One region of the Pseudoalteromonas sp. G5_S1_14_S5 genome, then DNA from elsewhere that is predicted to be linked to it. Evidence: predicted binding sites of a transcription regulator. Region 1 holds the regulator's gene; the other holds the start of a gene.

Evidence for each region. The regulator FNR, encoded in region 1, switches genes on or off when oxygen is low (the NO sensors DNR and NnrR bind a similar motif). The targets are predictions, from matches to a motif close to TTGATCTAGATCAA.
Region 2: a site for FNR is predicted at 4,888-4,901, ahead of nrdD (anaerobic ribonucleoside-triphosphate reductase). Genes of this name have one in related genera too.

Annotation. Positions count from the first base shown of each region.
Region 1 covers NZ_JBQKUM010000032.1:39,826-49,662, forward strand. Annotated here, with positions in the region: gene ACTRWI_RS11445 (DUF2987 domain-containing protein) at 1-495, shown strand, start outside; gene ttcA (tRNA 2-thiocytidine(32) synthetase TtcA) at 792-1,685, shown strand; gene uspE (universal stress protein UspE) at 1,807-2,757, opposite strand; gene fnr (fumarate/nitrate reduction transcriptional regulator Fnr) at 2,890-3,636, opposite strand; gene ACTRWI_RS11465 (sulfite exporter TauE/SafE family protein) at 3,723-4,397, opposite strand; gene ccoS (cbb3-type cytochrome oxidase assembly protein CcoS) at 4,387-4,623, opposite strand; gene ACTRWI_RS11475 (heavy metal translocating P-type ATPase) at 4,623-6,995, opposite strand; gene ACTRWI_RS11480 (FixH family protein) at 7,001-7,480, opposite strand; gene ccoP (cytochrome-c oxidase, cbb3-type subunit III) at 7,566-8,540, opposite strand; gene ACTRWI_RS11490 (cbb3-type cytochrome oxidase subunit 3) at 8,540-8,716, opposite strand; gene ccoO (cytochrome-c oxidase, cbb3-type subunit II) at 8,726-9,346, opposite strand; gene ccoN (cytochrome-c oxidase, cbb3-type subunit I) at 9,358-9,837, opposite strand, start outside.
Region 2 covers NZ_JBQKUM010000029.1:20,977-30,813, reverse strand. Annotated here, with positions in the region: gene ACTRWI_RS10665 (ketoacyl-ACP synthase III) at 1-847, shown strand, start outside; gene ACTRWI_RS10660 (hypothetical protein) at 1,078-1,338, shown strand; gene ACTRWI_RS10655 (glycosyltransferase) at 1,413-2,645, shown strand; gene ACTRWI_RS10650 (YeeE/YedE family protein) at 2,853-3,314, shown strand; gene ACTRWI_RS10645 (DUF6691 family protein) at 3,314-3,745, shown strand; gene ACTRWI_RS10640 (endonuclease/exonuclease/phosphatase family protein) at 3,846-4,721, opposite strand; gene nrdD (anaerobic ribonucleoside-triphosphate reductase) at 5,024-7,144, shown strand; gene nrdG (anaerobic ribonucleoside-triphosphate reductase-activating protein) at 7,299-7,769, shown strand; gene ACTRWI_RS10625 (amino acid aminotransferase) at 8,143-9,327, shown strand; gene ACTRWI_RS10620 (ATP-dependent zinc protease family protein) at 9,342-9,837, shown strand, end outside.

The DNA of each region.
Region 1 (9,837 bases):
TTTGTCGATCAGCAAGCCCAAACAACCTGTCATATCAGCAAAGCATGGATGGAAAAAGAAGAGCACTATGAAGAGCTGAAAGTCTCTCCAGATAACGAGCTACTTCTCCCTGTTGACCAAAACCTTCGTTCGGCAAACCCGCTTATTTTTGTGCAAACAAAAGAGCAAGAGTGTGCATACTCTTTGGTTGTTATGACTAAAGCACCTTTAGCAGGAACGGTTAAAGTTGCACATCTGGAAAACCTGTTACCGCAGATGCAAGCAATGCTAGAAGACGTCAGCGGCATGTTCTCAAGCTGGTTCACACCGGACATCCAAGGGCTAACGCTTGAATTCGCAAACAAGCTTGAAGGTAACATCACGCTTTCTAACGATAAACAGATCCCAATTACCCAAGGGCGCGCTAAGTTCACACTAGAAGAACTTAACAGAAGTGACAGCATCACGTTGCCAGAAGCGACAACTCGTGTCTTACCTTACATTCCGGCTCAATAACCTTGATTTAGTCGATAGACCAAGCGGCATTATCTAAACAACACATCGTAAAGCAGCCAACTAAAACCAAGTTTGGCTGCTTTTCTTTTCCTGTAATCTACGTAGTTTGCACTTGTGAAGCTCATTTTTTGTTAATGATGAGTGCTTCTCACTAGATAAAGTGGAATCTTTCAACCAGTCGACTTGTTTATCCTGCCGTTACTATTTCAACATCAAATAAAAATCCGTATAATCCACGCCCTAAAACAGTCCCACTAGCAATCTACAGTCGGTAATACGACGGTGTGAGAGTCGCAATGAACCAAAACGATAATAGAAAAGAAGTACTAGAATTCAACAAACTTCAGAAACGTCTGAGAAGAAATGTTGGAAATGCCATCATTGACTACAACATGATCGAAGAGAATGATGTAGTAATGGCATGTATCAGTGGCGGTAAAGATTCGTTTGCGATGCTAGATATTTTGCTACGTTTACGTGAAGCAGCACCAATCAAGTTTGATGTTGTTGCGGTAAACCTAGATCAAAAACAGCCTGGGTTCCCTGAGCACATTCTTCCTGAATACTTTGAAACACTGAACATTCCTTATTACATCGTAGATAAAGATACGTACTCAGTAGTTAAAGAGAAGATCCCTGAAGGTAAAACAACGTGTGGTCTATGTTCTCGTCTGCGTCGTGGTACTTTGTACTCGTTCGCTGAGAAGATTGGCGCGACTAAGATCGCTCTTGGCCACCACATGGACGACATCGTTGAAACTATGTTCCTTAACATGTTCCACGGCGCTCGTCTTAAGGCTATGCCACCTAAGCTACGTTCTGATGATGGTCGTAACGTTGTTATTCGTCCACTGACTTACTGTCGTGAAACAGACCTTATCAAATACGCTGAACACAAAGGGTTCCCAATCATTCCTTGTAACCTTTGTGGTTCACAAGAAAACCTACAACGTCAAAGCATTAAAGCAATGCTGATTGATTGGGACAAAAAGACACCAGGCCGTGTTGAAAAAATCTTTAAATCAATTCAAAACGTTAGCCCAAGCCAACTGGCTGACCGCGAACTATTTGACTTTGTAAACCTTCCATTAGACCGTAGCGGTGAGCGTGAAGAGTACGAATTCCAAGAAGCTGAAATTTCATCTTCTAACATCGATGAGTCAATGTTCATCGACGTAACGAACGTATAAAACAAACAATCGTTGTAGAGCAATAAATGCACCGACGACAGACAAACAAAAACGCCTCAAGTAGTGCTTGAGGCGTTTTTTATGAGTTGGACTTGCAGTTAAGTTCGTCTGCTTAGGGGCATTAACCTTTCGAAAGATTAGGATCGAGTGGGCTAACGTAACCAGATGGCTTAAGCGCCAAAACATCACAGTTAATCTTATCGATAACATGCTCCGCCGTATTACCAATAAACACCGCAGATAGACCCGTACGACCGGTTGTACCCAAGATTACCATTGCAGCTTTGTTCTCAGACGCGACACGTGGAATGACATCTTCAGGTAAGCCTTGTTCAACAACGGTCTGCTCTTCACACATACCGTGCTTCTGACGCAGTGCCTTCATCGCAGTTAAGTGATGACCGCGAACCGCATCAGTGTAAGAGGTTGGGTCAAACTCAGGCAGCTCAATCGTTATATTTGCCGGAGTGATTGGGTAAGCGTTAACTAAGAAAGGTTCCGCATCCAGACGACCCGTTATCTCAAGGAGTCGATCAACCATAGTATCGTTAAGTTCTAAGTGCGTTTCCGTCTCTGAGCCTACGTGAACAGACGCATAAATCTTCGCGTGTTCTGGCCAGAAATCGTTTTTAACAAGCAGTACAGGGCTAGGGCATTTTCTCAATAGGTGCCAATCAGTCGGTGTGAAGATAACTGATTCCAAAGTATCGTGCTTGCGTGTACCCTTAATCAAAATATCGTGACCACCGCTATAAACTTCGGCAATGATGGCCTCGTAAGGGCGGTTATGCCAAACCACTTGAACATTAAATTCAATAGAATCATCTAGGTAAGGCTGTGCAACTTTATTCATCCAGATTTCACGCTGATGGATAACGCCTTTGCGCATTGCATCTCTTTCATCGACAGAAAGCATAGATGTCATTTCATACGAGAAATCGTAGATAGACAAAAAGAAAGTGATATGGCTCGTTGAGGTGCTTTTCTTAGCAAGTTGGATAGCACGAACTAGAGCGGGTTGCTCATCATGATTAATGTCTGCGACAACTAAAATTTTGTTATAGATACTCATAACTAAGCCTACTTTTCAGACCGAACATATAAATAATGTAGCGTAGTTATGGAGAGATTAAGAGAAATAAAAGAGGTTTTAAGGGAGAAACATGATGTAGCTCATTATTGAACTACATCATTGATATCTAGACTATTCTTTTGAAACGCCAGCAAGTTCCATCAGCGCATCGTGATCTTCGATAGTGATATATTTGCCTTTAACGCTTAGGATGTCTGCTTTCTGGAAACGACCTAAAAGACGGCTAATAGTTTCAACCGTTAAACCTAGGTAGTTACCAATATCGCCACGAGTCATCGTTAAGCGGAACTCACGTGGGCTGAAACCACGTTGAGAGAAACGAGTTGAGAGATTATAAAGGAATGCAGCAAGGCGCTCTTCCGCATTCTTCTTGGAAAGAAGCAGAATCATTTCTTGGTCGCCTTTAATCTCGTTACTCATTAGGCGCATAATTTGCTGACGCAGCTTAGGCATTTTCCCTGACAGGTCATCAAGAATCTCGTATGGGATTTCACATACCATAGAAGTTTCTAGCGCTTGTGCGAAACTAGGGTGTAGGTCACCAGTAATCGCATCAAAGCCGACAAGATCGCCCGCTAGATGGAATGCAGTAATCTGCTCGTCACCTTGTTCGGTAATCGTGTAGCTCTTGATCGTTCCAGAGCGAATAGCGTAGAGAGATTTAAGCTCGTCACCAGCTTTAAATAACTCTTGACCTTTTTGAATAGGCTTTTTTCTCTCAATGATATGATCAAGTTGATCAAGTTCAGATTCATTCAAAGTGAACGGAATACAAAGTTGGCTAATACTACAATCATGGCAATGGATCGCACAGCCACCAGATTGGACACGTTTCGTTACAGGCTTTTCAGAAATCATAACAATCTTTCACTATTTGATAGACATCAATATTTTAGCATTCCTTTATCCAGTTAGGTAGTAAAAAAACCAGATTTAAAGAATGGTTATACGGTATAAGTAATGAGCAGCAGCGCCGTATATCCAGTGTAGAAACCGTAAATCAGGATTAAAATCGCGCCGAGTTGACGAAATATGTCAGCTTGTTGCAATTTCTTGAGGAAATTAGCGCCCATACCAACCGTCAGCATTGCGGGAAGCGTTCCCAAGCCAAATGCGAGCATAATTCCAGCTCCATTATACCAACTGCCTGACACAGCCGCCCAGGTCAGCATAGAGTAGACCATACCACACGGTAGCCACCCCCAAATGAAACCAAACGGCAGAGCGTGGCTTGGATGCTTGAGTGGGAGGAAAGACTTACCGACTGGTGAAATATAACGCCACAGCTTCTGACCGACCTTCTCAAAGAACAGCAAGCCAAACCACCACTTACCCATATACAGGCCCAAAATGATCATAAAGATGGCAGCGAACAAACGAAGCCAATTAAGTAGCGCGTTGAAATCGCTAAGTTGACCGATTGAAGAGATTGCACCGCCGATCATACCACCAATAACGGCATAGCTGAGTAGTCGACCAAGGTTGTAAAGTAGAGGGGTAACCGGGGAAGGTTTGGTATTGCCGATTGAAAGGAGCGACGCAATACCACCACACATTCCCATGCAGTGGCCCGCGCCGATCAGTCCGACAAAAAAGGCTCCGATCCAATCAGGCGTCATCGTTCTTTTTATCTAGGTTGGTTGGGGATTCATTACTAGCTTTGACACTCTTCACAGGCTTGCTGTCAGAGTGATCATGAGCTTTTTCGTCTTCGTCAAACAAAATGTTGTGACCTTGACGCTCCAGGTCTTCAAACTGTTCGCTCTTCACCGCCCAGAGAAATATACCAACAGCGATACACACCAGCACAATCGCAATGGGAATCAGGATATATAAACTTTCCATTATTTACCTTGCTCTTTTAAAAGCCTTAGCGAGTTAGACACAACAATAATAGAGCTTGCAGACATGCCAACAACGGCAATGTATGGAGCAACCAAACCTGCTACAGCCAACGGAAGGATAAGTAGGTTATATCCCAATGACCATGCTAGGTTTTCGCGGATTATCTTACGCGTTTTTAGCGCCAATGTACGGGACTTAAGTAACCTATCGAGCTTATCACCCAATAAAACCATGTCTGCAGAGGCTTTTGCTACATCTGTTCCACCGCCCATAGCGACAGAAAGGTGAGCCCCCGAAAGAATAGGCGCATCGTTAATACCGTCGCCGACCATCATGGTGATGTCTTTCTCATCACGAGAGTTAAGGTAAGCAAGCTTATCCTCAGGCTTCGCATTCGCAACGATGTCGGTAATACCGATCTCTTCAGCAACTGGCTTCGCGTTAATCAAGGAGTCACCCGTCAGCAGAGTAGTTTTAATACCCGCTTCTTTGAACTTTTGGATGAACTCCATGCTTTCCTTACGAATCGGGTCTTCATAAGTAAAGGTAGCGATATGACGTCCCGCTATCGACAAGTAGATGCCGTTACTTTGCGTCGGTTGAGTTTCACCAAGAATAAACTCACTACTACCGATCGCCACCTCTTGACCGTTCAACTCACCAGTAATACCCGAACCAATAACGTTGTTTACGGAATTGACTTCAACATCATCGGACACGTGAGTCTTGAATGCTTTCGCAATAGGGTGGTTAGCATGCTGTTCTAGGCTCGCAGCCACTTTTAAACACGTCTCTTTATCAAGCTCTGAGAAAGTTTCCACACGGCTGATACGAATATCCCCCTCAGTCAATGTACCCGTTTTATCGATGATCAAGTGGTTAACTTTGCACAAGGTTTCGAATACATGGCCTTTACGCAGCAAAATACCAAAGTTACCCATACGGGACGTTGAACAAGTAATTGCTGTCGGCGTCGCCAGTGAAAGAGCACATGGACAAGTCGCAACCAGTACAGACAACATGATCCAGAATGCGTCTTCTGGTCGTGTTTGATGCCAGTAAAACCAAGTACCGAAGGAGATAATCAAGATAGCCGCAACAAAGTAACGAGCCACAATATCCGCAATTTGTGCAATACCAGGCTTAGATAACTGGGCTTCATCTTGCAGACGAACAATATTGGAGATCACAGAGTCCGCTTTTGATGTCATTACTTCCAGTTCAAATGACTCATCGCCATTCAACGTACCAGCGTAAACTGTATCGCCTTCGTTTTTCACGACATGGATAGATTCGCCAGTCAACATAGATTCATCAATATGAACTCGGCCCGAAAGTACTTTGCCATCCGCAGGGATGTGTTCGCCCGGAAGTACGCGGATCTTGTCGCCTACTTTTAGAGTTTTCACTGGCACTTGCTCGCCGTCTAGGGTTGTCGCCATTGTAGGGACGAGCTTAAGCAGGTTACCACTCGCAGCCGCTGCTTTACGACGAGCTCTCATCTCTAAGAAACGACCAAGCAGTAGGAAGAAAGTGAACATAGAAATAGATTCGAAGAAAACTTCTCCTTTCTCTGTCACGGTTGCGACTAAACTTGCCACGTAGGCAAACAGCAAAGCGATCGAGACAGGCACATCCATACCCAGTGTTCGTCCTTTAATACTGCGCCATGCATTGATGTAGAACGGCAAAGCAGAATAGAGCAATACAGGTGTAGCAAAGATAAGGCTTACCCAACGGAAGTAGTTTTTAAACTCTGGTTCGAGGTTGCCAAAAACTTCAAGATATAAAGCCACTGCAAGCATCATTACCTGCATGGTTGCCAAGCCAGCAACACCGAGGCGGTATAGGTAGTTTTGCATCGATCGGTGATAGGCAGCTTCTTGTTGATCAGCTTCAAAAGGCGCGGCTTTATAACCTAGAGTATGGATTGCTGACAATAATTCACTCAGTTTAATTTGCGTGTTATCCCAGCTAAGTAGGGCGCGGTTGGTGGTCGTATTCACACGAATACTACCTACCCCTTGTTTTGAAGAGACTTGTTTCTCAATGAGCCATGCACAAGCCGCACATGAGACACCTTCAAGCGACAATGTCACCTCAGAGACGTTCTCAGAGTTTCTTACAAACTCCAATTGAACATCTTCATTATCATAATGACTGAGTGCCAGAAGCTGCTCTGGCACCAGATCCGCTTTCTCAGCAGGGGCGGTGCGGTATTGGTAGTAAGAAACCAAACCGCTATCAACGATTGTCTGAGCTACCGTCTCGCAACCCGGACAACACATCTTACGAGGCGATCCTAAGATCTCGACTTCAAAATCCGTTTCCGCTGGTACATCCTCACCGCAGTGATAACAGGATTCACACATAAGTTTTAGTTCGTTAGTTGAGTAGGAGTATCAATCGGGAAGTTCATGCGACCTTGAACTAACCATTCTTCGTCATGTGGAGTCAGCTCAATGAACCACGGGCCTTCTAAGTGTTGGTCCAGAGCCAGTGTGTAGTTACCTCTCGCATCAGCAGTTAGTAGCTGAGTGAAATCGCGGTCTGGGAGCGTTCTGTGAACGAACATTGCGCTGATGGCAGGGAAGTGTTCAAGTTTACCTTTGTCTAATGTGATGATAACAGAGTTACCTTTCTCATTAAGTGAAGCTGATAGGCCCAGCTCTTTGGCGATATTTACTTTTGAAATGTCGACATTAATGCCTTTTCCTTTTTTATAGTAATCCTCAGTCACTAAGTCTACAGAGTTCTGTGTAAACACAATAACCGTCATAATGGTCCAAATAACTACTGTAGCTGGCAACGCGATTAAGAACCACGGCCAAAACTGTTTATACCAAGGCTTTACCATAAAAAAAATCTCAAAAAAGAATAAAAAGAAGAGGTAATAAAATAAAGGAAAGACAGCCTCTTAGAAAGAGGCTGTTATTGAAATGTTACTTATTATCTGTGTTGCTTAGGCTCCAAACGTAAGATGCAACGAGCTGTACTTTGTCTTCACCTAGAATGTCTTTCCAAGCAGGCATTACGCCAGAACGACCGTACATAACTGTTTCAGTTACGTCTGCACGAGAATCGCCAAATAACCAATCTCGGTCAGTTAAGTCAGGAGCGCCAACAGCAGGGTTACCCTTACCATCAGTGCCGTGACATGCTGCACACACTACGAAGCGAGCTTTACCAGCAGCAGCTTCTCTCGCATTTACACTACGACCAGATAGGCTAAGAGTATAACTTACAACTTCTTTTACACCTTGCTCGCCGAGTGCGTCCTTCCAAGCTGGCATTTGACCAACACGACCATGCATAATTGTTGTGACGATAGCCTCAGGCTCACCACCATATAACCATGCATCATCAGTTAGATTTGGAAAACCTTTCTGGCCACGCGCATCAGAGCCGTGACACTGAGAACAGTTTTGCAGGAACAAACGTTGACCCACTTTGATAGCATCAGCATCTGATGCAATGTCAGGGATTGAACGTAAACCATTTTCGTCGTGAGCCAGCTTTCTGAATGCCGCACCAAAGTAGGTGTCTGCATCATCAAGCTCTTTCGCGTACGCATCTAACTGTTTGTTTGCTTGCGCAGCAGCAATAGCAGAGCGAGACTCTTCAACGCTACGTACAGTTTGATCCGAGCTAGTCCACCCAAGAAGACCTTTAAAATTACCTAGGCCAGGGTATAGAGCAAGATAAATCGCTGAGAAAGCAATCGTACTAATGAAAAGATATGTCCACCATTTTGGTAGTGGGTTGTTAAGCTCACGAATACCATCGTATTCATGGCCCATATCTTGACCTTCTTCTACGCCAGTTTTATCTCTAAAACACCAACGAAGCAAGGCAGCACAACCAATTAGGGTACCAATAGTAATAACACTAACCCAAATACTCCAGAATGTACTCATTACCTTGTCACTCCTTCATTTTTAGAACTTGTTGCTGGCTCGTCGTCAGCAAACACTAGGTTCGCGTCTTCGTCGAAACGTGATTTTCGATTCTTGCCATATGCCCACCAAACGATCCCGATAAAGCAAGCAAAAACGATCACAGTCCAAATACTTTGAAATGTAATAATGTCCATAATCATTCCTTATTTCATTGCGTGGCCAAGCGATTGAAGATAAGCGATGATTGCATCCATCTCTGTTTTTCCTTCAACATCTTGTTTAGCGTTAGCAATTTGTTTATCTGTGTAAGGAACACCAAATTGGTTACGGAAGAGTTCTAGCTTCTGTTGAGTCAATTTGCCATCAAGTACATTTTCAGCAAGCCATGGGAAACCAGGCATGTTTGATTCAGGAACAAGTTCGCGAGGGTCCATTAGGTGGACACGGTGCCATTCATCAGAGTAACGTTCACCTACGCGAGCTAGATCAGGGCCTGTACGCTTTGAGCCCCATAGGAATGGGTGTTCCCAAACACTTTCGCCAGCTACAGAGTAGTGGCCGTAACGTTCAGTCTCAGAGCGGAAAGGACGAATCATTTGGCTGTGACACACGTTACAACCTTCACGAATGTAGATATCACGACCTTCCATTTCCAGAGCAGAATAAACGCGTAGGTTTTCTACAGGTTCCGTTGTCTGCTTTTGGAAGATAAGAGGAGTGATTTCTACTAAAGCACCAAAACTGATAGCAATAACGATTAAGATCGCTAATAGGCCGACGTTTTTCTCTACCAACTCATGGCGATTATTTGAATTTGAGCTCATTCTAAATCTCCTTAAGCCGGTTGAGGGATAGCTTTAAGGCTATCTTTAGGTGCAGAAACAGTTTTGTACGTGTTGTATGCCAGTAACAACATACCAGATAGGAAGATTAAACCGCCTAGGAAACGTACAAAGTAGAACGGGTAAGACGCTTCTACAGATTCAACGAAGCTGTAAGTTAATGTACCGTCAGAGTTAACTGCACGCCACATCAGACCTTGCATCACACCAGAGATCCACATTGCAACAATATAGAAAACCGTACCAATCGTTGCTAACCAGAAGTGAACATTGATTAGAGATACAGAGTACATACGCTCTTGACCAAATAGCTTAGGAACTAAGTGGTAAACCGAACCGATAGAAACCATTGCAACCCAACCTAACGCACCAGAGTGAACGTGACCGATAGTCCAGTCCGTGTAGTGAGATAGCGCGTTAACCGTTTTGATTGCCATCATTGGGCCTTCGAAAGTCGACATGCCGTAAAATGA
Region 2 (9,837 bases), on a different contig from region 1:
AGATTCTCTTATTCCAAATACTGCATCGAAAGTTCAACAGAACTTAGGTATCAAGAGCGCTGCGGCTTTTGACCTTAATGCAGCCTGCACAGGCTTCATCTACGGTGTTGAAACAGCAACTCGATTGATTCAAGCCGGCAACTACCGCAACGCTGTCGTTGTGGGTGCAGAGCGTCTTTCATTCTTCATTGACTGGACCAAGCGTGATACTGCGGTTCTATTCGGTGATGGTGCGGGTGCAGTCGTACTTTCTCGCACTGAAGAGCAAGTTGGTCTCCAAGAAGCGCAAATCGGATGTGATGCTGAAGGCCGAGATATTCTAGCAGTGCCTAAGTTCGGTACTTCTATGGACCGTTTTGCGGCTGATAACGGTTATTGGGACTTTGATTTCGTAGGTAAAGAGATCTTCAAGCGTGCAGTTAAAGGCATGGGGGCGGCAGCGCATACCGTATTGAGCCGCACAGGTATCTCAACAGACAACATTGATGTTGTGATTCCACATCAGGCGAACATCCGAATTATTCAAACGCTTTGCGATATGGCTGGTATTGAGCGTGAAAAAGCCTTTGTGAACATTCAAAACTACGGCAACACGTCGGCAGCGACCGTGCCAATTGCACTATGTGAATCACTAGAGCAAGGTTTTGTTGAGCCTAATTCAAATATCTTGGTTGCAGCATTTGGTGCTGGTTTAACTTGGGGAGCAGGCCATATTAAATGGGGTAACCGTGTAGAGCCGTTAGGTCAATCAGGTGCCAAACTGCCAGAAGTGGAGCAATCAGCATTAGAGCTATTAGAAAAGGCCATTTTACACTGTAAAACGCGCCCTAACTCAGAAAGCGAGTAGCAGTTAAGGTGCAAGTTCGTCTAATGGATAAAGCTGACCTTGGTGGGCAGCTTTAGTTCACCAAGCTACTTTGTTCGACAACAAAACTCGAAGGGTTAGTTACAATTTAACTTAAATGCTGCGCCACGCTTTCTTAACTTCGTTGCAGAAAGTGAAGGGAGATTGTTGGTTACATTATATGGGATCAAAAAGTGGGTTTAGGCCTTGAGCTGTTTTAGAGTTGGAGCAACTTGCTTGTTACCGAGTGCGCAAGGGTTGGAAAAAAGCTGATTCTAGATCCTTTGCCGCTAGTGAAGCAGAAACTTGCAGAGCAAGGCTCGACACTAAAACATGTATTAGTGACCACCAGGGCGGACAACTTTGCACAAAAGCTGTATCAATCTACATTGGGTGCAGAAGTCGAAACTACGATTTCAAATCTGTACTCTGCGGATGAAGTGCTTATGATAGCTCGCAATGTCGGTGAGCGAATCGAATCGCTGAGTTCTTAGAGCTTATTATAATTATCAGTAAATGTTCAATAAGGGGCTTATAGAGTCCCTTTTGTTATTTCTTAGGAAGTATTTTGAAGAAAGTTTTAGCAATTGGCTACGTTTGGCCAGAACCGAATTCATCGGCGGCTGGCAGCCATATGATGTCACTTTTACGCCTGTTTAAACGACAAGGCTGGTCTGTTGAATTCGCAACGCCTGCTCAAGAAACTGAGCACATGATTGATCTCTCTGAAGAGGGTATCACGAGCCAATCTATTAAGCTGAATTGCGATAGCTTTGATCAGTACATCGAACAGCTACAACCTGATGTTGTCATGTTTGACCGTTTCATGATGGAAGAACAATTTGGTTGGCGTGTTGAGAAGGTATGTCCTAATGCCTTTAAGCTATTGGATACTGAAGATTTACAGTTCCTACGCAATGCTCGACACGAAGCTGTTAAGAAAGAGACAGACCTGACGAAAGAACACCTGTACAGTGATCTGGCCAAGCGTGAAATTGCCGCGATTCTGCGCTGTGATCTTTCGTTGATCATTTCAAGTTACGAGATGGAGCTGCTCCAATCTGAGTTCAATATCGATCCAAAGCTTCTACATCATCTACCTTTCATGGTTGATCTTAAGACTTTGCCTGAACGCACGAAAAGCTATGAAGAACGTAAGCATTTCATGACGATAGGTAACTTTAGGCATGCACCTAACTGGGATGCAGTGCTTCAGTTACAAAAGATTTGGCCGAAGATTCGTAAGCAGTTGCCTGATACTGAGCTTCATATATACGGATCATACCCGCCGCCAAAGGCAACCGCTTTGCATAACCCTAAAACCGGTTTCCACATCAAAGGTTGGGCTAAAGATGCTCAAGAAGTGATGGAAGAGGCACGTGTATGTGTTGCACCATTACGTTTTGGTGCGGGCATTAAAGGCAAGTTACTTGACGCGATGAAGCTACAAACCCCGAATGTGACGAGTCAGATTGGCAGTGAAGGCATGCTATCGCCAGGTGAACTGCAATGGCCGGGTACGGTGGCTGACGATATCGATGAGTTTGTGGTTGCAGCAGTTGAACTTTATCGCGATGAAGAAAAGTGGCTGAAAGCTCAAAGCCAGTGTCACTCTATTCTTGAAACGCATTACGAGCAAGATAAGTTAGGCAATCAATTGATCGAACGATTAACGGCGTTGGTTTCTGAGCTTGATTCGCACCGATTGGATAATTTCTTCGGTTCAATGCTCAAGCACCACACCATGGCAAGCACCAAGTACATGTCACAGTGGATAGCTGAAAAGAACAAGACTAAGTAGCAGATACAGCTCAAATGAAATCAAAAGCCCTTAGGTTAACGCCTAAGGGCTTTTTGTTTGTTGGGAGCTCACAGCTAGCTGAATGACAAGGAGCCGATTGTAGGTATAAATGGGATAAGCTGTATTAGCATTGACTAATTTATATTTATTAGTAATATCTAATTTAATGTGATTGAAAGTTATGATGTTTGTGGATAGGAGAGATCTGTGTTGAGTTTGATTCCTTGGAATGCCTTTTTCGGCGGCATGCTGTTGGGCATGTCGGCTATTGTCTTAATGCTCGGGATTGGTCGAGTCGCTGGTATTAGCGGAATTGTCAGTCGATTATTGCCTGTTTGTATCAGTAACAAAGAAAGCAAAATCACGAATACAGAAAAAACTGAAAAGCAATGGCGCATCGCATTTGTTGTTGGAATGGTAGTAAGTGGTTGGTTGTTGATTCCTACCGGTTACCAACTCCCACAACTGGAAGAGATGAATCTCGTAGTGGTGGTTATCGCTGGTCTGTTAGTTGGCTTTGGCACTAAAACAGCGAATGGTTGTACAAGCGGACATGGTATTGTGGGCATGGCACGTTTATCTAAACGTTCAATTATAGCGACTTGTATATTCATGGGTATCGCAATGGCTACGGTGCTTATTAAGAACCTAATGGGTTTGGAGGCATAATGAAAAACTCTTCATTTACTATCCTTGTTGGTTTGCTTTCAGGCATCCTATTTGGTTCAGGTATGATCATTTCAGGCATGGTAGATCCTAACAAGGTACTCGGCTTCTTAGACATTACAGGTGATTGGGACATAAGTCTGGCATTCGTAATGGGCGGTGCACTGATGGTGTTTGCGCCGTTTTATCTTCTAGTCATTAAAAAGCGAGAAAAAGCGATCAATGGAGAGCGATTAGATAGCCTTAATAATCCATTAATTGACAGAAAGCTGGTTGTGGGTTCTACAGCGTTTGGCTTAGGTTGGGGGCTTGCTGGCTTTTGTCCTGGACCAGCGGTGACGAGTCTTAGCGGAGGTAACCCAAGCGTATGGGTATTTATGATAAGCATGCTGGTGGGAATGTGGTTAGCAGGTCCAACACATAAAACCTGTTAAGTTAAACCTATCGTGTATCTAATTGGCTTGATATAAACATTTGAGAAGCCGACTCGCTTTAGCTCTATAGCCAGTCGGTCTCTTTTTAGATCTACAATAATTAGTTGATTGTCGTTGTAACTGGGCAGTGATCGCTGAGTTTGTAGTCCAGAACATCTTGTGTTTTGAATACTTGTTGTTTCGCAGGTTCTGCATTCAATGATTTACTCACCACAATATGATCAATAACAGATCGGAACTGATGCGTACGATGATTGTTTCGGTTAGAGCGCACTTTGCAGTCTGCGCGTGTCTTTCGTGTCGCTAACTGTGCATCAGTATATTTTGTTAACTGTTTCCACATCCAATCTCGTGAGAAAGCGAGGTTATGGTTAAAGTCGCCAAGAATGGCGTAGTCTTCATTCTTGCGCTCCCTTTGCTTTATCCACTTGTTCAGTTGCTGAGCTTGCTCTTTTAAACGTGAGCAATCGCGGTTGGACTTATAAGCACCACTGCATCCTGCTTTTAAATGAACAGATAGCATGTGAATGGGTCTAGTCTCTGTCTTTATAACGATATAGCTAGCAAATCTAAGCTTACTTTTGGGCGTAGTTTCAAGTGGAAAGTCAGCGTAGTCGGTGAGGGTTACTCCTTTACGAACCGCAAAACCCGTGTATTGGTTCACTTCTTTAAATTGGTGGTTGCTGTTCTTGGGTAGCACCCGGTCAGACATTAAGATCTGATATTGATCACCAGCCACAAGTTGTATGGCATTTACGTCATCGACTTCTTGAAAAGCAACCACATCGGCGTTTAAGGATTGAAAATACGTTCCGAGTTTATCGAAGTCGGCTTGCTCTCGTTTATCAGAAAACTTATTCACAGCCTCGTTGGTTGATAACCATTCGATATTCCAACTGGATATGGTTAAAGGTTCAGCAATTGCTTGGTTACCGATTAGGCAGCCTAACATTAACCACTTTTGTAGTCGTTTCATCCCAAATATCCCTAAATTTGTCGACCAATATTGATGAGCCGTTATCCTACAACACTTAGTAAAAATTCAACTCTTTTTAGCAGTTTTTTATTGTTACATTGTTTCTTTTCGAGTTGAGAACTAGCGTAATAATATTGAATTGATCTTAGTCAGCGTTCTCTTTTTATTGATCCAAATCAATACTCAAGTTTGGTGGTTCTCGTTAAATACGCCACAATATCTAGTGTTAGTTTAACGGCAAATAGCTCTATATAGTGCCTTTGTGGATAAGTCTGTGAATACCTCAAGAGTAAGGAGAAGTGGTGAAATCAATCGTAATCAAGCGTGATGGCTCAAGAGCTCCATTCAGTAGAGATCGCATCCAGGCTGCAGTGGAAGCAGCATCAGATAAAACCGATAAGGAAATTGCTATTTATGCATTGAATGTGGCATTAGCAGTTGAGTTGAAGCTCGAAGACTACGATGAAGTTCATATCTCTGAAATTCAAACAATGGTCGAGAATGAGCTAATGCAGGGACCATATAAGTCTCTGGCACGCGCATACATCGAATATCGTCACGACCGCGACATCGCTCGTGAAAAGCAAAGTGCCTTAACTCGTGAAATCGAAGGTTTGATCGAAGAAAGCAACGTTGATCTAATCAATGAAAACGCGAACAAAGATGGCAAAGTAATCCCAACTCAGCGTGACTTGCTAGCGGGGATCGTGGCTAAACACTATGCGAAAACTCACATTTTGCCACGTGACATCGTACATGCTCACGAGTGTGGCGACATTCACTACCACGATCTCGATTACGCTCCGTTCTTCCCGATGTTTAACTGTATGCTTATCGACTTGAAAGGCATGTTAACGCATGGCTTCAAGATGGGTAACGCAGAAATCGATACGCCTAAGTCTATCTCTACCGCAACGGCGGTAACTGCGCAGATCATCGCACAAGTGGCAAGCCACATTTACGGTGGTACAACGATCAACCGCATCGACGAGGTTTTAGAACCTTACGTGATGGCAAGTTACGAGAAGCACTTATCGTTAGCTAAAGAGTGGGACATTCACAGCCCAGAAGCGTTTGCTATTTCTCGCACTGAGAAAGAGTGTTACGACGCATTCCAATCTCTTGAATACGAAGTAAACACACTGCACACCGCTAATGGTCAAACGCCATTCGTTACGTTTGGTTTTGGCTTAGGTGAAAACTGGGGCTCGAAACTGATTCAGCAATCTATCTTTAAGAATCGCATTGCAGGTTTAGGTAAGAACCGTAAAACAGCCGTGTTCCCTAAACTGGTTTTTGCTATCAAAGACGGTTTGAACCACCAGCCACAAGATCCAAACTACGATATCAAGCAACTGGCACTTGAGTGTGCGTCTAAACGTATGTACCCAGACATTCTTAACTACGACAAGGTAGTAGAAGTGACAGGGTCATTCAAAACACCTATGGGTTGCCGTAGCTTCTTAAATACATATGAAGAAAATGGCGAGTTTATCCATGAAGGACGTAACAACTTAGGTGTTGTAAGCTTGAACTTGCCACGTATTGCGATCAACGCAAAACAAGATATGGCTAAGTTCTACGAGTTGCTTGATGAAAAACTGAAGCTTGCTCGTCGCGCATTAGAAACTCGTATTTCTCGTCTAGAAAATGTGAAGGCACGTGTTGCTCCAATCCTATATATGGAAGGTGCATGTGGTGTTCGCTTGAAAGCTGATGATTCAATTGCAGATATCTTCAAGAACGGCCGTGCTTCTGTTTCTCTTGGTTACATTGGTATCCATGAAGCGATGACTGCACTTTACGGCACTGAAGTTCATTTGTACGACGATGGCGAAATGCGTGCTAAAGCGCTTGAGCTAGTGGAGTACATGAAGCGTGAAGTGGAATCTTGGACGAAAGAGACAGGTTACGCGTTCAGCCTTTACGGCACACCAAGTGAAAACCTATGCAGCCGTTTCTGCAGCATCGATACCAAAGAGTTTGGTGTGATTGATGGCGTAACAGACCGTGGTTACTACACAAACAGCTTCCACTTAGATGTACAAAAGAAAGTGAACCCATACGATAAGATTGATTTCGAGATGCCTTATCCTGAAATCTCTAGCGGTGGTTTCATTTGTTACGGTGAATTCCCTAACATGCAGAAAAACATCGAAGCGCTAGAAAACGTATGGGATTACAGCTACACACGAGTTCCTTACTACGGTACCAACACGCCGATTGATGAGTGTTACGAGTGTGGTTACAACGGTGAGTTCGATTGTACGAGTAAGGGCTTTACCTGTCCTAAATGTGGCAACCATGACTCAACTAAAGTATCAGTAACACGCCGTGTTTGCGGTTACCTTGGTAGCCCAGACGCACGACCATTTAACTTCGGTAAGCAAGAAGAAGTTAAACGGCGAGTGAAGCACCTTTAGAGAGCTTTAAGATCGTTAGCGAGCTTACTTAGAAGATCTACGTTTCATAATACAAGATTGGTATCGGCTCAATGTCGGTACCTATTCATTGGTTTCATTTCTCGCTACTCTTTAAGTAGCCGATTAAGCCATCACGAGTTTTCAATACTGCCTTATGAATTATCATCAATATCATCAAATCGACGTTGTAAATGGCCCAGGCACACGCTGCACTTTGTTTGTGTCGGGCTGTGTACACCAGTGTCGTGGGTGTTATAACCAGTCGACGCAAAGGTTGGACTCTGGCCATTTGTTCACTCAAGAGCTACAAGATCACATTATTGCCGATCTTAAGGATCCGCGAATCAAGCGCCGTGGTTTATCACTTTCTGGTGGTGATCCTCTGCATCCTGCAAATGTTTCTGAAGTTCTGAAGTTAGTTAAACGCGTAAAAGAAGAATGTGAAGGCAAAGATATCTGGATGTGGACTGGCTATGAACTTAGCCAATTGGATGAAAATCAGAAGCAAGTGCTAGAATACGTTGATACTTTAATTGATGGTCGTTTCGAGCAAGATAAAGCAGACCCAATGCTCGATTGGCGTGGCAGTTCAAACCAAATCATCCATCGATTCACTGACATCTGAGGTTGTCCCTCGTAGGCTTGGAAAACGAAAAGGGCATCATGGTTAACGTAATGCAACCAATCAGCCCTTGGATGTGAGTTCTCTCGTTCTATTAGTTCAAATCAGTATTTAAGCGGTTAGTTGGTCAGGTTCTTCTATGAGGTTGTTGATCCATTTCTTAGAGTGAGCTCTCTGGCTAGTTAATGCGATCTTCGCCAGCTCCTCCAGCAACACAGTCATTATTGTTTGATTTTTGCATGAACCCCCTCTTTAAAATGACCAATCTCTGATTACTTCTGTGAACTCAGCGCTTCTCTTAAAAAATGTTTCTGATTTGACTACGATAATGTTAACGTGAAGTTCATTACTTGAATTTCAAAGGGTTGTGACTTTCATGTTTTCACATCTACCAAAACCAACTTTAGATCCAATTCTATCTCTTTCTGTTGCTTACCGCGGCGATACTCGCACTGACAAGGTCGATTTAGGCATTGGCGTTTATAAAAACGACCAAGGCGAAACTCCTATCATGAAAGCTGTATCTATGGCTCAAGATATCGTTGTTGAAACACAGAAAACTAAAGCTTACGTTGGCCTAGCGGGCTGTGAAGAGTTTAACCAAAGCATGGTTGATCTGCTGCTTAAAGGGACTTCTGCAATGGATCGCGCAGCTGCGATTCAAACACCAGGTGCAAGTGGTGCACTTCGAATGTTGGGTGACTTAATGAAGGTTTCTCAACCAGACACCACAGTTTGGATTTCAAACCCAAGCTATGTGAACCACAAACCTGTGATGGAAGCTGCAGGCTTAAAGGTTCGATACTACAATTACTTCAGTCCTGAAACGAAGCAAGTTGATACTGCAAGAATGTTAGATGACCTATCGAAAGCGGGTCCATCAGATGTGGTACTACTGCACGGTTGCTGTCACAACCCAACGGGTGCCGATATTGACTTTGAAGCGTGGCAGGAAATCACCAAGCTATCGCAGAAAAATGGTTTCTTACCGTTCGTTGATATTGCCTACCAAGGCTTTGGTGACGGCCTCGAAGAAGATGCAAAAGGTCTTCAACACATGGCGAACAGCGTGGAAGAGATGTTAATTACTACTTCTTGCTCAAAGAACTTCGGTTTGTACCGTGAAAGAACGGGCGCTGCGATTGTGATTGGTAAGAATAGTGAACACGTTGGCAACGCAAAAGGTAAGCTACTGACGCTTGCTCGCTCAACTTACACCATGCCGCCAGATCACGGTGCGGCGTTGGTAAAAACCATTCTTCAGAATCAAGAGCTAACAACGATTTGGAAGCAAGAGTTGAGTGAAATGCAGCAACGTTTGTTAAATCTGCGCCAAAGTTTATGTGATGAATTGCGAAATACTTATAACACGTCACAATTTGATTTCATTGAAAGTCATAAAGGTATGTTTACTGTACTAGGCTTTAAAGAAACTCAGATGAATCAATTACGTGAAGAATATGGCATCTACGGTGTTGGTGATGGACGCATCAATATTGCAGGTCTTTCTGAATCCCATATTCCTTATGTAGCAAAAGCGATAGCCAGCGTATCAAAATAATAGAAGGTGACTGAATGTATAATTGGAGAGCGATTATATCCCTAATATTAAGTGGCGGCTTGTTTGCTTGTACAACCACGACTCAAGTACCAGTTGAACCAGTGCAAAAGCCTCAGATCGAACAACCAGTTGTTGACGATTCTTCTAAGACAGACGCAACTGAAGGTGACAAAGTAACGGAACCTACAGAGAAGCCTGAAGAAGTAAAACCAACTGAACCAGAAGCGAAACCAAAGCCTGAAGAAAAACCGGCCGCAAAACCAACGAAAACCAGTGACGGAAAACTGATCCTTGGTGAAGAAGAGTGGGTATTTGTACTTGGCTTGAAAGAGGCTTTTAAAGCGCGTGTTGATACCGGTGCTACCACCTCTTCAATCAGTGCGGTTGATATCGTTGATTTTGAGCGTGATGGCAAAGATTGGGTTAAATTCAAGATCCAGCATGATGGCATCACAACAGAAGAGGTCAGCTTACCTGTAGAGCGTTGGGTGAAGATCAAACAATCTAGCG